3 regions of the Arthrobacter sp. PAMC25284 genome follow, and region 1 is predicted to be linked to each of the others. Evidence: riboswitches for the same ligand, from Rfam matches in the RefSeq annotation. Region 1 holds a riboswitch; each other region holds the start of a gene.
The links. A riboswitch is a leader RNA that binds a small molecule or an ion and turns the genes downstream of it on or off. The one in region 1 is predicted to bind S-adenosylmethionine.
Positions count from the first base shown of each region.

Region 2: linked by a shared signal. The riboswitch ahead of KY499_RS06235 (homoserine O-acetyltransferase) and the one ahead of KY499_RS12910 (DUF1737 domain-containing protein) in region 1 are both predicted to bind S-adenosylmethionine.
Region 3: linked by a shared signal. The riboswitch ahead of KY499_RS17240 (aminotransferase class V-fold PLP-dependent enzyme) and the one ahead of KY499_RS12910 (DUF1737 domain-containing protein) in region 1 are both predicted to bind S-adenosylmethionine.

Region 1 covers NZ_CP080382.1:2,792,967-2,798,326, reverse strand. Annotated here, with positions in the region: gene KY499_RS12920 (aminodeoxychorismate lyase) at 1-506, shown strand, start outside; gene KY499_RS12915 (hypothetical protein) at 542-1,507, opposite strand; SAM riboswitch class IV at 1,781-1,895, shown strand; gene KY499_RS12910 (DUF1737 domain-containing protein) at 1,909-2,208, shown strand; gene KY499_RS12905 (rhodanese-like domain-containing protein) at 2,205-2,615, shown strand; gene KY499_RS12900 (O-succinylhomoserine sulfhydrylase) at 2,616-3,824, shown strand; gene KY499_RS12895 (glutamate--cysteine ligase) at 3,867-4,988, opposite strand; gene KY499_RS12890 (UDP-N-acetylglucosamine 1-carboxyvinyltransferase) at 5,115-5,360, opposite strand, start outside.
Region 2 covers NZ_CP080382.1:1,316,696-1,322,055, forward strand. Annotated here, with positions in the region: gene KY499_RS06225 (LysR family transcriptional regulator) at 1-237, shown strand, start outside; partial or broken gene KY499_RS06230 (MFS transporter) at 356-1,739, opposite strand; gene KY499_RS06235 (homoserine O-acetyltransferase) at 1,906-3,111, opposite strand; SAM riboswitch class IV at 3,123-3,238, opposite strand; gene KY499_RS06240 (bifunctional o-acetylhomoserine/o-acetylserine sulfhydrylase) at 3,422-4,738, opposite strand; SAM riboswitch class IV at 4,798-4,912, opposite strand; gene KY499_RS06245 (VOC family protein) at 5,062-5,360, shown strand, end outside.
Region 3 covers NZ_CP080382.1:3,725,411-3,730,770, reverse strand. Annotated here, with positions in the region: gene aroA (3-phosphoshikimate 1-carboxyvinyltransferase) at 1-905, shown strand, start outside; gene KY499_RS17250 (ribosome small subunit-dependent GTPase A) at 889-2,004, shown strand; gene hisN (histidinol-phosphatase) at 2,092-2,913, shown strand; SAM riboswitch class IV at 3,088-3,201, shown strand; gene KY499_RS17240 (aminotransferase class V-fold PLP-dependent enzyme) at 3,237-4,667, shown strand; gene KY499_RS17235 (class I SAM-dependent methyltransferase) at 4,805-5,360, shown strand, end outside.

The DNA.
Region 1 (5,360 bases):
TGCTGGAGCGCGGCTATGACAGCGAGGTCGGCGAACGCGCCCCCTGGCTGCTGCTCGGGGCCAAAACACTGTCCTATGCCGTGAACATGGCCGCCCTGCGGTACGCGCACCGGCAGGGTGCCGACGACGTCATCTTCACCTCAGCGGACGGACGGGTCCTTGAAGGGCCGACGTCGACCGTGCTGCTGGCGCATTTGGAAACCTCGGACGACGGCGCCGGCGGGGTCCGGACGGTCCGTCGGCTGATCACGCCGCAACAGGACAGCGGCATCCTGCCCGGTACCTCCCAGGGCGCCCTCTTCACGGCAGCGAAGGCCGCCGGCTGGGAGCTGGGGTACGGGCCGCTGGAGCCGCAGGATCTGCTCGACGCCGATGCCGTGTGGCTGATCTCCAGCATCCGGCTCCTGGCCCCGGTGAACCACATCGACGGCCATGAAATCGGGACCCGGGAACGGCGGGCACAGCTCACGGCGGAGCTCAACGCCCTCTACGCGACGATCGGATAGGCGGGGATCCAGCCGGCGTGCCGGAAAGTGCCACCTCAGGCTGAGCGCACGGCTCCTGCGTACGCTGACGGGCGCCGCCGGAACGAGGCCGGGTTGAAGGACGGAAGCAGGAACGCCGCCAGGACCGCGTCGAGGAGTTCGGGGGCTGCGGCGCTGCTGGCACCAAACCGTGCCCGCAGGCCCAGGACCACCGGGGTGCCATCGGCCCTGCGGCGGATGTCAACCTCGACCGGCCCCGTCAGCCCGACGGCATGGACGGCGGCCATGGCCAGCGGGGCCACATCCGCGGCGGCGCCGGTCGCGACCCTCCGGCCCACAGCGGACGCAGCACCGGTGTCGGTCCCGGCGCCCAGGCCGGCCCGGACAGGCTGATCCACGACTACCACGTGGGGCGCCATCGCGTTCTGCGTCCGGGTCCCGAAGACCAGTGCGACATATCCTGCCCCCGGGATGAACTCCTGGACGATCCGGCCCTCCGGCTGCTGCGCCCAGTCCACCGGCCCGGCCCCGGGCAGGACTACGGCGCCGTTCTCGCCGCGGGGGACCCTCGGCCTCACGACGACGGAACCGCCCATCGCTGCGAGGGACGCCGGTGCGGCCGCGAAGTCGCTGGGCACACCGAACCGCGGGACCGCGATCCCCTCTGCCTGCAGCGTCCAAGCGGTCAGGAGGCGATCGTTGGCGAGGGCCACCGGGCCGGGATCGGACACGATCAGCCGGACGCCGTCGCTGAACGCGGCACGGGCGGCCGCCAGGTGCGGCAACTCCTCGGTGCGCGTCGGGATAACCACATTGAGGTTCCTGGCATCAACGAGCCGGCGCAGAGCCGGGACCCAGTCCGGATCCGATGCCGGCGGAAGCACCACCGCCTCGGTACCCGCGATACCCGGCACCTGGCAGGAGTCGGCGCCGAGAACCGGGAGTCCCCGGGCCGAAAGCTGGGTTGCGATGCTCCGCCCGGCGGCGCTGCCAAGTCCGGTAACCAGGATGTGTGGACGCACGGCTTCCCCTTCCGTTGCGGGCCGCTGACGCCGGTCCCCCCGGCGGCAGCGATTCACAGTTATATGAGACCTAAGTTCTGAGACCCAAGTTCTGAGACTTGAGCGGCGATGTTGCTGGCTTTGTCCTTCCAGTAAAGTGGCCGCCGTCCCGGATAACACGAGTGGCCACTACTTGGAACTCCCGGTTGCGCCGGGCCCGGTTCCCGGCATCCGTGACAGAAAATGACGACGGCGGCAGTGCGGGCCGACGTCGTAAGTGTTACGTTCGTTGGGAGTAATGAGAACCGGTGCCAAGCCCTGACTGGCCGGTCGGCAACCCTCCCTTTCGCGGCGGGGTGCCTCAGGTGAATACTCGGCATATCGACCACTCGAGCTGCAAGCGTGAATGAAGGAGATCCCTAATGCCCGACGCATCCGTCCAGGCGGCCCCGCAGGCCTCCCCCGAGGAAAAACTGGCCTACCGGCTGTTCACCGGCCCCGATGACCGTTCCTTCTGCGAGCGCGTCTCGGCCGCCCTGGCCGAAGGGTACGTGCTTCACGGCAACCCCGCCGTCACGTTTAACGGCAGCACCGTGATCGTGGCGCAGGCCGTCATCCTGCCCACGGCGATTGCGTCCGCGGACGCAGCCGTCGCGAACGCCGTCGAGGACCTCGACAGCGACGCTGCCGACTACGAGGAAGCATTTGAGGGGCACGCGTGAGCTACGCAGGAGACCTCACCCCGCCGGAAGCCTGGGCCAAGCTGGAGGCCGGCGCCGTTCTGGTCGACGTGCGCACAGAAGGCGAATGGGCCCACATTGGTATACCGGACACCAAGGCCACCGAGAACGATCCACTGTTCATCCAGTGGAATCTTGCCGGCGGCTACGCCAACCCGCGGTTTATCGAGCAGTTGAAGTTGCAGGCGCCGGAGGACGACGCGGTGGAACTCATCTTCCTGTGCCGCTCCGGCGCCCGCTCCATTGCCGCCGCCATTGCCGCCACTGAAGCCGGGTTCACCGCGTACAACGTCCTGGAAGGCTTCGAAGGCGAACCCGACCACCTCGGCGAGCGGACCGTCAACGGCTGGAAGAACCGCGGCCTGCCCACCAATCTCGGAGAAAACTAAGTGGGTTTCAATCCCGACGCCGCAGGGTGGGGACCGGAGACCCAGGCCGTACGCGGCGGTCTTGACCGCAGCGGCTTCCAGGAGACCACTGAGCCGGTGTTCCTCAATTCCGGGTTCGTCTACGAATCCGCCGCAGCCGCCGAACGGGCCTTCACCGGCGAAGACGAGCGGTTTGTCTACTCGCGCTACGGCAACCCGTCGGTGGCGACCTTCCAGGAGCGACTCCGGCTGATCGAGGGAACAGAGGCATGCTTCGCGACGGCATCCGGCATGTCCGCGGTCTTCACCGCCCTCGGCGCCCTGCTGGCAGCCGGCGACCGGGTGGTCGCCGCACGCTCCCTCTTCGGTTCCTGCTTCGTGATCCTCAGTGAGGTTCTGCCTCGCTGGGGCGTCGAGACTGTCTTCGTGGACGGACCGGATCTGGAGCAGTGGCGGGTGGCGCTGTCGGAGCCGACGACGGCCGTGTTCTTCGAGTCCCCATCAAACCCCATGCAGGAAATCGTCGACATTGCCGCGGTGAGCGCCCTCGCGCATGCCGCCGGCGCCACCGTGGTGGTGGACAACGTCTTCGCCACACCGCTGCTGCAGCGCTGCGGTGATTTGGGCGCGGACGTGGTTGTCTACTCCGGCACCAAGCACATTGACGGTCAAGGCCGTGTTCTGGGCGGCGCCATCCTGGGAACGAAGGAGTTCATCGACGGCCCGGTCAAGCAGCTGATGCGGCATACCGGCCCGGCGTTGTCCGCTTTCAACGCCTGGGTGCTGACCAAGGGGCTGGAGACCATGGCGCTGCGGGTGAACCACGCCTCGGCCTCGGCACTGCGTCTCGCCGCCTGGCTTGAAGGGCAACCGGCGGTGGGCTGGGTCAAGTACCCGTTGCTGGCATCCCACCCGCAGCACGAGCTGGCGGCGCGGCAGATGAAGGCCGGCGGGACCGTGTTGACGCTGGAGCTCGCCCCGACGCCCGGGCGGTCCGCGAAGGAAGCCGCCTTCGCGTTGCTGGACGGGCTGCGGATCATCGACATCTCCAACAACCTGGGCGATTCGAAATCCCTGATTACGCACCCGGCCACCACAACGCACCGGGCCATGGGTCCGGAGGGACGCGCCGCAATCGGGCTGAGCGACGGAGTGGTGCGGCTGTCCGTGGGTCTGGAAGACGTCGAAGACCTGATGCGTGACCTGGGTCAGGCCCTGAAGCAGGTCTAACCGCCCCGGCCCCGGCCGTCGTCCGCGGGCCGTCCCCGGGAGCTATCCGGCGAATGGCACTTCGTCAGGGGACAACGACGTCGCCCTGACCGCGTGGTCCACGACGCCGGGCAGCCCGGCCTCGGCGAACAGGCGGCGTTGCTGTTGCGACCCGGTGCCGCGCTCCATGATCCGCCGGATGCCCGCGTCCACCAGCCCGAGTTCGCCCTGTTCCTGGAGCACCGGGGCAAGGTAGTCCACCAGCGCATCCACTACGTCGCGGGCAGGTGCGGGCCTGAAGCTGCCGAAATCCAGCAACTCCGTGCGCACGCCGAAGTTACTGGCCTGCCAGGCAGCCATCCGCAACAGCACAGTGGGGACCGGGGCCGGTTCAACGCCGTCGCGCCAGTCCCGGCTGGCCGATTCCACGAGCGCGCGGACCAGCACGGCAATCAGCGCCGCGTCTTCGGCAAGCAGACACACATCCGCCACCCTGACCTCAACGGTGGGATGGTGCCGGCACAGACGGGCGTCAAAGTAGACCATCCCCTCGTCGAACAGCACTCCGGTCTCCAGCAGCCGGTTCACAACCCGGCGATAGACAGACAGACTTCCGAAAATCATCGACGGTCCGGCGCCGGGCCAACGGTTCCAGACCTGTGTGCGGTAGCTGTCGAACCCGGTCTCCGTGCCGTTCCAGTAGGGCGAGTTCGCGCTGAGTGCCACCAGGACGGCCAGCTTGTCGCGGATCCGGTCCATCACGGCCACTCCCTCGTGCGGGGACTCCACGAGGGTGTGCACGTGCAGGCCGCAGGTCAGCTGGTCCCGCACGGTGAGCCCGAAGCGGTTTTCCATGGCGGTGTAGCGCGGTTTGGGCGTCATATGGGTCACCGGCGCGTGCGGCGACGTTGCCAGGGCGGCAACCCGGGCCCCGTGGGTCCGGGCGGCGCGGTCCGCGAGGTCCCGGTCCAGCCGGATTGCCCGGAGCAGCCCGGCGTAATCCCGGCACGGCGCCGTCTGGGTTTCGATTTGTTCGAGCTTGAGCTCATAGCTGAAGCCGGGTTCGTCCGGGCAGGCGGCGCCGTCGGGGCTCAGCTGTGCCATCAGGGCCGCAGCAAGAGCCAGCGGGGAACCAGTCGCCTCGTCGACAATCAGGAGTTCTTCCTCAACGCCGAAAGTGCGCATGATCCTATTTTGCCCGTGCGGACGTGTATGCAACAGATGGCGCGGACCAACGCGGAGCCACTTTTCGCCCGTCCGGCGGCCCCGGATGGGCGAACAGTGCCCCCGCGTTGGTCTTTCAGAGGAAGGCTAGTCCTGGAAGTACTCGATTTTCGCGCCGATGGTGTTGAGCCGCTCGGCCAGATCCTCATAGCCGCGCTCGATCACATAGATATTGCGCAGTTCCGAGACCCCCCGCGCGGCGAGCATGGCCAGCAGCAGGCAGGCCGCCGGGCGGAGCGCGGGCGGGCAGCCCACTTCGGCGGCCCGCCACCTGGTGGGTCCGTTGACGTAGATGCGGTGCGGGTCGAGCAGCTGCACACGGGCGCCCAGCTT
Region 2 (5,360 bases), 1.5 Mb from region 1:
ACGAGCATCTTCGCCCAGGTCGAGGCTGTGCGCCGCGGTGCCGGCATCGGACTGCTGCCGAACTTTATGGTGACACGCAGGACCGGGCTCCTGCCGGTACTGCCCCATGACTTCCAGCGCCAGCTCCCCATCTGGGCGGTGGCGCGTGCCGAATCGCTGCGCTCGGCCGCCGTCCAGGCCGTGCTCGCCTCGCTCCGCAGCGAAATCCAGGACCGCGGGGAAGACCTCGGCGGTTAGGGCGCGAGACTGCGGCAGACGACAGCCGCCCCCGTCCGGATGGTCCGGGCGGGGGCGGCTGTCGTTTTGGCGCTTATTGCGCAGCGTTATGTCCTTGCTGGTGGCAGGAAACGCGGCCTTATCGCTTGGCGGCTGCGAGCAGATCGGCGGTCCCGCGGGCGTCGGCTGCGTCGACGTCGTGCAGGGAAATCCCCTTGGTCTCCTTGAGGAAGTACACCGCAACCAGGGTCACGATGCACGCCCCGAGCAGGTACAGGGCTACCGGGACGGAGGACTTGAACTGGCCCAGCAGGGATGCTGCGATGATCGGAGCCATCGAACCGGCAACGATCGAGGTCACCTGGTAGCCCAGGGAGACACCGGAGTAGCGCATACGGGTCGGGAACATCTCGGCCATGATCGAGGGCTGACCGGCGTACATGAGGGCGTGGAACATCAGGCCGATCGTAATCGCGGCAAGAATAATGAGGTCGTTCCCGGTGTCCATCATCGGGAAGGCGAAGAAGCCCCAGGTGCCGCCGAGAATCGCGCCGGCCGCGTAGACCGGTTTGCGTCCGAACGCGTCGGAGAGCCGGCCGACCAGCGGGACCGCGCAGAAGTGGATGAAGTGCGCCACGAGCAGGAGCAGCAGGATCCGTGAGGTGTCCGTCTGCACGATGACCTTGAGGTAGGTGATGGAGAACGTAACCACGAGGTAGTACAGGATGTTCTCCGCGAAGCGCAGGCCCCATGGCGGTGAAAACGCCCCGCGGGTAGCGGCGGAACACTTCGGCGACGCCGTACCCCTTCTTTTCCAGGGTCACTTCCTTCTGTGCTTCGAGGAAGATGGGGGCGTCGCTGACCTTGGTGCGGATGTAGTAGCCGACCAGAACGATGACGGCAGAGAGCCAGAAGGCAACCCGCCAGCCCCAGCCGAGGAATTCCGCGGGCGCCAGGGTGGAGGACAGGGTGAACAGGACGCCGGTGGCGAGCAGGTTGCCCAGCGGCACCGCGGACTGCGGCCAGCTGGACCAGAAGCCGCGGGACTTGCTCGGGCTGTGCTCGGCGACCAGAAGGACGGCGCCACCCCATTCGCCGCCGACAGCGAAGCCCTGGGCGAAGCGGAGGAAGACCAGCAGGGCCGGGGCCCAGTAGCCGATCTGGGCGAAGGTCGGCAGGCAGCCCATCAGGAAGGTGGAGACGCCGACGAGGATGATGCTCAACTGCAGCAGTTGTTTGCGGCCGAACTTATCGCCGAAGTGGCCGAAGACGATGCCGCCGATCGGGCGGGCCACGAAGCCGACGGCGTAGGTCAGGAACGCGGCGATGATGCCGTCCAGCTCCGTACCGGAATTGGGGAAGAAGACCTTGCCAAAGACCAGGGTGGCCGCGGAGGCGTACAGGAAGAATTCGTACCATTCAACGACGGTGCCGGCCATCGAGGCCGCTACTACCTTCTTTAGTCCGGAGGACTCCGGATCAGTCTGCGCGGGGCGCCTCGCGGCGGGATTACCAACACTCATGGGAACTCCTCTGGCGTCTTCTTCGACACCGTTTGAACCAATGGACTCGGATGCGTGTGACATGGCGCACACGGCATCATTACCCATGAGTATGTCCGGCTCCAGCCCTGGTCTCAACGGCCATTAGCGCAGGGCGCATCTGCAAATATGCACAGACCAGCCGGGGCTAGCCGAAGAAGTGGCTGCGTAACTGCCCGCTGAGCTGGCCGATTTCGGTCAGGAATCCGTCGTGTCCGATGGGCGAGTCGATCATGTGCAGGACGGCGCCACCGGGCAGCGCCTCGGCCAGTTCCAGGGACTGGGCAGGGAAGTACAGCCGGTCGGACTCCACGGCTGCGATCAGGAACTTCGCTGTGGCCGCCGCCAGGGATGCGCTAAGGGCCCCGCGCCCCCGGCATACGTCGTGGCTCATCAGCGCTTCGGTGATGGCGATGTAGCTGTTGGCGTCGAAGCGCCGGACCAGCTTGCTCCCTTGGTGGTCCAGGTAGCTCTCCACCTGGTAGCGCCCCCGCCCGGCCACCGATCCGGCTTCCAGCGGAGCTTCGGCCCCCTGGGGATTCCGGCCGAACCGTCCGTCCAGTTCGGCGGCGGAGCGGTACGTGATGTGCGCGATCCTGCGCGCCAGGGCGAGGCCGGCTTCCGGCTGCGGACCGCCGTAGTAGTTCCCGCCGCGGAAATTGGGATCCTGCCGGATCGCCAGGGTCTGGGCCTGCGCAAAGGCGATCTGCTCGGCGGTGCTGCTCGCGCCGACTGAAATCACGGCGCAGTGCCGGACCCTTTCCGGGTAGGTAACGGCCCATTCGAGGGCACGTGCCCCGCCCAACGAACCGCCCAGGACAGCGTACCAACTCCCGATCCCCAGGGCGTCAGCGAGCCTGGCCTCGGCCGCGGTGGTGTCCCGCAGGGTGACCAGCGGGAACCGGGATCCCCAGGGCTGTCCGTCCGGCGCCGGCGTCGAGGGCCCCGTGGAGCCGTAGCAGCCGCCCAGGATGTTGATGGAGACCACGAAGTACCGGTCCGTATCCACGGGCGCACCGGGGCCGGCGAGTTCTTCCCACCAGCCGGGCTCCTCGCTGGCGCCGCGCGTGACGTGGGTGTCCCCGGTGAGGGCGTGTTCGATCAGCACGGCGTTGGAGCCGTCGGCGTTAAGGGTGCCCCATGTTTCGTAGCCGAGGACCACGTCCGGGAGCGTCACGCCGCATTCGAGGTCCAGGGCACCGATCCGGAGGTACTGGACGGTCCCGTCCGGCGCCCCGGCCGGGGGCGCAGGGTGAACGTCCGCGACCCGGGCCGGTGCGGACGCTGCGCATGTCCCGGCGTTGCGGGACGGTGTGGTTTCGGGGACACCACTGCGGGTGATGGAAATCGTCATGTGCGGACCTCACTTAGCGCTTGCCCGCCGTCGACTGAACGGCAGGCCAGGTCCTCACCCGGGGCACCCCGCCGCTAAAGGAGGGTTGCCGGCCAGCAAGCCGGGGCTGTCACTGGCACTCATGACCTTTTATGAGTGTACGAAACAGGGCGGGGAAATGGCGAAGAATGTGACTTCCATATGACAGCCGGACCTGGCCGCAGGAATTTCCCCATCTTTGAGGGCCGGTTCGGGCGGGCCGCCCCGAAACATCGGCGGGTGCCGGCGTCGTTGGCGCAAAGATGGGGAAATCCGGCGCAGGCCGGTAGCCCTACGCGGTCTTCGCTGCCCGGAATCCGGCGTCGAGATCAGAAAGGATGTCATCAATGTGTTCCAGTCCCACGGAGAGGCGCACGAGTCCCGGGCTGACGCCGGCGATCTCCTGCTGTTCCGCGGTGAGCTGGCTGTGGGTGGTCGACGCCGGATGGATGACCAGCGAGCGCACGTCGCCGATGTTGGCAACATGGGAGTGCAGTTCGAGGGCATCGACGAAACTCTTGCCGGCCTCCGCTCCCCCGGCGATGGTGAAGCTGACCACGGCACCGGTTCCCTTCGGCCCGTACGTGCGGCCCCGCTCGTACCAGGGGCTGGACGGCAGTCCGGCGTAGGCGACGGAGTCCACGTCGTCCCTGGCTTCGAGCCATTCGGCAACACGGGTGGCGTTGGCTACGTGGCGTTCCATCCGCAGGCTCAGCGTCTCGATGCCCTGGGCAATAAGGAACGCATTAAACGGCGAGACCGCCGAGCCGAGGTCCCGGAGGAGCTGGACCCTGGCCTTGAGGATATAGGAAAGGTTGGCCCCGAGGGCGCCATCCTTGCCCAGGTCCCGGGCGTACACGATGCCGTTGTAGGTGGGGTCCGGGGTGTTGAAGCCGGGATACCGTTCCGGGTCCTTGCCGAAGTCGAAGTTGCCGGAATCCACGATCACGCCGGCGATCGCGGTGCCGTGGCCGCCGAGGTACTTCGTGGCGGAGTGGACCACAATGTCCGCTCCCCATTCGATTGGCCGGATGAGGAAGGGTGTTGACAGGGTGTTGTCGACGATCAGCGGCACCCCGGCCTCGTGGGCAACCTTCGAGATGCCCTCGAGGTCCAGCACGTCCTGGCGGGGGTTGGAGACCACCTCACCGAAGAACAGTTTGGTGTTCGGCCGGACAGCCTGGCGCCACTGCTCGAGGTTGTCCGGATCGGCCACAAACGTAACGCTGATGCCGAACTTTTTCAGGGTGTGGGCGAACAGGTTGTACGTTCCGCCGTAAAGGCTGGGACTTGCCACGATGTGGTCTCCGGCTTCGGCCACGTTCAGGATGGCGAAGGTCTCGGCCGCCTGGCCAGAGCTCAACAGCAGGGCTCCGAGGCCGCCTTCGAGGCTGGCCACGCGCTGCTCCACCGCGTCCTGGGTGGGGTTGCCGATCCGGGTATAGATGGGCGCCAGTTCCGCGAGGGCGAAGCGGTTGGCGGCGCTTTCCGCGCTCGGGAAGACAAACGAAGTTGTCTGGTAAATCGGCAAGGCCCGCGCACCGGCGGTGGCGTCCGGCTCCTGGCCGGCATGGATCTGGCGGGTTTCGAAGGACCAGGAATTGGTCATTGTTGGCTCCTGACGGAATCGGGCACGGCCGTTCCGGGCCTCGATCCGGAACGGCACGGGCGCCGCGCTTGCCCTCCGGCGGTCGCCGGACAGCCAGGTCCTCACCCGGGGCACCCCACCGCGAGTGAGGGTTGCCGGCCAGCGAGCCGGGGCTGGATGCTGGCACTCATGACCTGGCTTCAGTGTAAGTACAGTGCTGCGGCGCCAATAGCTTTGTGACGAACATGTCGCTGAGCTGGGCCTGGGCCGCTACTGAATGACATCCCACCACGGTTAGGTACGCCTAAGCTGAGAGGCCCATCACAAAGTGCCAAGATGAAGGCATGCGCATGGATCACGTTTCTTACGCCTGTGAACACGATGGCTTGGCAGCCACCACCGAACGTATTGCGTCTGCCCTCGGCGTTGAAGCCGTGAAGGGCGGAGTACACCCCCGCTTCGGGACCCGCAACATGATCATCCCGCTCGCGGGCCACAAGTACCTGGAAGTCGTTGAGGTACTGAACCACCCGGCGTCGGACAAGGCACCGTTTGGCCAGGCAGTGCGGGCACGCTCCGAAGCGGGCGGCGGCTGGATGGGCTGGTGTGTCGAGGTCGATGACCTCGCGCCCTTCGAGCAACG
Region 3 (5,360 bases), 930 kb from region 1:
ACGGAACGGGTGAAGTGCGCGGCGGACACCTCATCATTGATGCCAGTGCCTCCTCACAGTTCGTCTCCGCGCTGCTCCTCGCAGGCGCCCGCTTCACCGATGGACTGCATCTGGAACATACCGGCCCTCCGGTCCCCAGCCTGGACCACATCAACATGACGGTCGCCGTGCTGCGCGGCGCCGGTGTGTCCGTAGACGACTCCCGCCCGGACCATTGGATCGTGGCACCCGGCAGCATCAGGGCCTTTGACCACCGGATCGAGCAGGATCTCTCGAACGCCGGCCCGTTCCTGGCGGCCGCGCTGGCAACCCGCGGCACCGTGCGCATCCCGGACTGGCCGGCCGAGACCACTCAGGTCGGCGACCTCTGGCGCAGCATCCTGACCACCATGGGGGCCACGGTGACCCTGCAGGACGGCATCCTGACGGTGACCGGCGGTCCGGAGATCCGGGGCGCGGATTTCGATGAAACCAGCGAACTCGCGCCGACTGTCGCGGCCCTCTGCGCCCTGGCCACCGGGCCATCGCGCCTGGGCGGGATCGCGCACCTCCGCGGCCACGAAACGGACCGGCTCGCGGCCCTGGTGGCGGAGATCAACCGCCTCGGCGGCGACGCGGAAGAAACCTCCGACGGCCTCATCATCCGTCCCGCCGCCCTCCACGGCGGCGTTGTGCACAGCTACGCGGACCACCGGATGGCCACCGCAGGCGCCATCCTGGGCCTCGCGGTACCCGGCGTCGAGGTCGAGGACATCGGGACCACGGCCAAGACCATGCCGGACTTTCCACAGATGTGGTCCGCCATGCTGGAACAGGGATCCGCCGGAGACCGCACCGGGTCCGCCGGAGCCTCCACGGACTCCCCCGCGGCCGGGAAGGACAACACCCATGGCGCGCAGCACTGACTCGTGGGACGAGTCCGACGTCCGGATCCGGCCGAATAAGAAGGGCACGCGCCCGCGCACAAAGGACCGGCCCAGCTACGACGACGCCCAGACCGGGCGCATCATCACCGTGGACCGGGGCCGGTACACCGCAGTGGTGGGCGAAGGCACCGCTGACGAACGCAAGATCATCGCTGCCCGGGCCCGGGAACTGCGCCGCAATCCCGTCGTCGCCGGCGATTTTGTCTCGCTGGTCGGGGATGTGAGCGGCGAACCGGACACCCTTGCCCGGCTCGTGAAGATCCAGGACCGCAAGACGCTCCTGCGGCGCAGCGCGGACGACACCGATCCGATCGAACGCGCCGTGGTCGCCAACGCGGACACCCTGGTGATCGTGGTCGCCGCCGCCAACCCGGAGCCACGCACCGGCTTTATCGACCGCGCCCTGGTAGCCGCCTACGACGCCGGCATTTCGCCGCTGCTGCTGGTGACCAAGGCCGACGTCAAGGATCCTGCGGAGCTGTTGTCCAATTACCAGCACCTCGATTTTCCGGTCATCATCAGCCGGACCGCGGACTCGGCTGCGTCCGGGATCGATGCCCGCTCGGACGACGGGCTCTCCGCCCGGCTGGACCGCGACGCAGTGTCCCAGTTGCGCGGCCACCTCGACGGCAAGGTCACCGTGATGCTCGGCCATTCCGGCGTCGGGAAGTCCACCATGGTGAACGCCCTGACCGGCGCCGAACGCGCCACCGGCGGCGTCAACGCCGTTACCGGGCGCGGCCGGCACACCTCCTCGTCGGCCCTGGCACTTAAAGTCAACGACGCACCGGCCGGCAGCTGGATCATCGACACCCCCGGCATCCGGTCCTTTGGCCTGGCGCATGTGGACCCGGACCGGATCCTTCGCTCCTTCCCGGACCTTGAGCCGGGGACGGATGACTGCGAGCGGGGCTGCAAACACAATTCCGACGCCGTCAACTGCGGTGTGGACGCCTGGGTGGCTGCCGGACAGGCAGGCCCCTCGGGACCGGCCCGGCTCGCTTCCCTGCGCCGCCTGTTGGGCACCGATCCGCGGATGGAAGCACAGGACGCCAAGGAACTCGGCATCGTCTCCTAGGCAGGCCGGCAGTCCGGCGGCCGGTCGTTCCGCGCCACCAAGCCCGGCCTGCCGCAGACGGGCCTGCTTTGGCGGTAGTTTAGAACCATGAGTCAACCCGCTTCGAGCTACAACGATGACCTGCGACTTGCCCACGTGCTGGCAGATTCCGTCGACGACCAGACGATGAGCCGTTTCAAGGCCCTCGACCTGCGGATCGAAACGAAGCCCGACCTCACCCCGGTCACGGACGCCGACAAGTCTGCGGAGGAAGCCATCCGCGGGCAGCTGTCCCGGTCCCGCCCGCGCGACGCCGTCCTCGGCGAAGAGTTCGGCAGTTCCGGCCACGGTTCCCGCCGCTGGATCATCGACCCGATCGACGGCACCAAGAACTTTGTCCGCGGCGTCCCGGTCTGGGCGACCCTGATCGCCCTCGTTGATGAGGGCGAACCGGTGGTCGGCGTCGTCAGCGCCCCGGCCCTGGGGAAACGCTGGTGGGCCGCGAAGGGCTCCGGCGCCTACACCGGCCGTTCACTGGCCGCCGCGACCCGGCTGAAAGTCTCCAACATCTCAGAGCTCTCCGACGCGTCGCTGTCGTATTCCAGCCTGTCGGGCTGGAAGGAGCGCGGCAACCTGGATGAGTTCATCGGCCTGACCGAGGAGGTCTGGCGGACCCGCGCCTACGGCGATTTCTGGTCTTACTGCCTGGTCGCCGAAGGCGCTGTGGACATTGCCTGCGAACCTGAGCTCAACCTCTACGACATGGCCGCCCTGGTCCCGATCGTGACCGAGGCCGGCGGCCGGTTCACGTCCCTGGAGGGTGTAGACGGCCCGTTCGGCGGCAACGCCCTCGCGACCAACTCGATCCTCCACTCGGAGGTCCTCAAGCGCCTCAATCCGGGCCTGGACGACCTGGACGACCTGCTCTAGCAAGACCTCCGGAATGCCGCCAAAACCGAAGAAACGGCGCCTGACTCCCCCGCACCGGGGAGTCAGGCGCCGTTTCTTCGATTTGCAGACCGATTGACCGCACCGCGTAATAAACCGCTTCACATTGAATGCGGCTGTTTTCCTCCGCCGCGGGGATGCCTTACGCTCGAATCAGGTCACGAGTGCCAGCGCTAAACCCCGGTTTGCTGGCCGGCAACCCTCCATTCGCGGTGGGGTGCCCCGGGTGACGACCTGGCCGGTCCGGAGCGGACCTGGCAAGCGCGGATCCCCGGTGTGAGGGGTCCTTTTTTGAGCGAGGTCCCATGACAACTGCCACTTTTCCCGTCACCATCCCCGGCCTGTCCGACGCACGATTCGCCGCCGGACGCCACCCGCTCGCCGCCGTCACCGGGGCGGAGATCCGGACCCCGCTGATCCACGGTGGCCACGTCCGGTACGCCAATCTGGACTACGGCGCCTCGGCCCCGGCGCTTTCCGTGGTCTCCGCCTACCTGAACGAGATCCTGCCGTACTACGCCAGTGTCCACCGCGGCGCCGGGTACGCCTCCCAGATCAGCACCTCGGTCTACGAAAACGCCCGCACCATTGTCCGGGACTTCGTCGGCGGCCGGGCTGACGACTCGGTGATCTTCACCCGCAACACCACCGACTCCCTGAACCTGCTGGCCGGCTGCCTGCCGCTGAAGGATGGCCAGCACAGCGGCGACGTGCTCTACCTCGATATCGAGCACCACGCCAACCTGCTGCCGTGGCAGGGTGTGCCGCACCGCAGCATTGTGGCGGCGCCGACCCTCGCGGGCACTCTGAACCGGCTGCGCGCCGAACTCGCCCTGGGCAATGTCGCCCTGCTGGCCGTGACCGGAGCCTCCAACGTCACCGGCGAGATCCTGCCGATCGACACCCTGGCCGCGTTGGCCCACGAGTACGGCGCCCGAATCGTCGTCGACGCAGCCCAACTGGCCGCGCACCGCCGGATCAACATCAGCGCGGACGACGTCGACTACGTCGCCTTCTCCGGGCACAAACTGTATGCGCCCTTCGGCGCCGGAGTGCTGGTGGGGCGGCCGGACTGGCTCGACGCCGGAACCCCGCACCTGGCCGGCGGCGGCGCCGTCCGCGACGCACGACTCGACTCCGTCACGTGGACCACCGGCCCGGCACGGCACGAAGGCGGCTCCCCGAACGTCCTCGGCGCAGCGACGCTGGCCCGGGCCACCCAAGTCATCGCCGCCCTGGACGAAAAGGACTGGCAGGCCCACGAAGACGCCATCCGCTCCTACCTCGTCGACGGGCTCCAGCGGATCGACGGCGTCACCGTACACCGGATCTTCGCGGACACCGCTGCAGCGGACCGCCCGGCGGAAGACGCCGGGCCCGGCAGCATCGGCGTCGTCAATTTCTCCCTCAAAGGCTACGACGCCGGCCTGGTCGCCGCCTACCTGGCCGCCGAGCACGGCATCGGCCTGCGCGACGGCCGCTTCTGCGCCCACCCGCTGCTCAAGCGCCTCGGCTTGCCCGCCGGCTCCCTGCGCGCCAGTTTCGGCCTCGGCTCACGGCTCGAGGACGCACAGCGGCTGCTCGCCGGCATCGAAGAGCTTTTGCGAACGGGGCCCGGCTGGGACTACGTCGTCGACGCGGGCCGCTGGGTGCCCGCCAACGACACCCGCATCTACCCGCACTGGGCGCCCAACACCCCAGGTACGGCGGGCGCGGCACCCTGCACCGGTGACTAGGCGCGGGTGCCGGGCGCTCCGGACCAGTCCCCTGCATCCGGGCCCCGACGGCGGGACGGGGTAAACGAGCTGCCGTATTCGTACGGTAAATTCGAAAGGTATCCGAAACAGTCAGGACCTTCCGAAGGAGATCGCACGTGGCACGCGGCGGCCCCAAGCTCTACCAGGAGCGACGCCGGGAGCTCGGCCAGAGCTTCCAGGACGGCGGAGAACACTATGACCGCGTCCGGCCGGGCTATCCCGCAGAGTCTGCGCACTGGCTGATTCCGGCCAAGGCGGCTGACGCCGCCGACGTCGGCGCGGGAACCGGAAAATTCACCGCCCTGCTCGTGGCAAGCGGACTCCGCACGGTCGCCGTCGATCCGTCCCCGGACATGCTGGACCAGCTCCGCCGGGCCCTGCCCGGGGTGAGCGCCGTCGAGGGATCCGCGGAGCACACGGGGCTCGACTCCACAGCATTTGACCTCGTCACGGTGGCCCAGGCCTGGCACTGGTGCGACCCGCAGCAGGCCAGCGCCGAGATCGCCCGGATCTTACGGCCGCACGGCGTGCTCGGGCTGATCTGGAACCAGCTGGACACCTCCGTGCCCTGGGTGCACCGGCTCTCCCGCATCATGCACGCCGGCGACGTCCACAAGCCACACTTCAAACCCGCCGTGGGCCCGGAGTTCACCGCGTTGGAGAGCCGTCTGA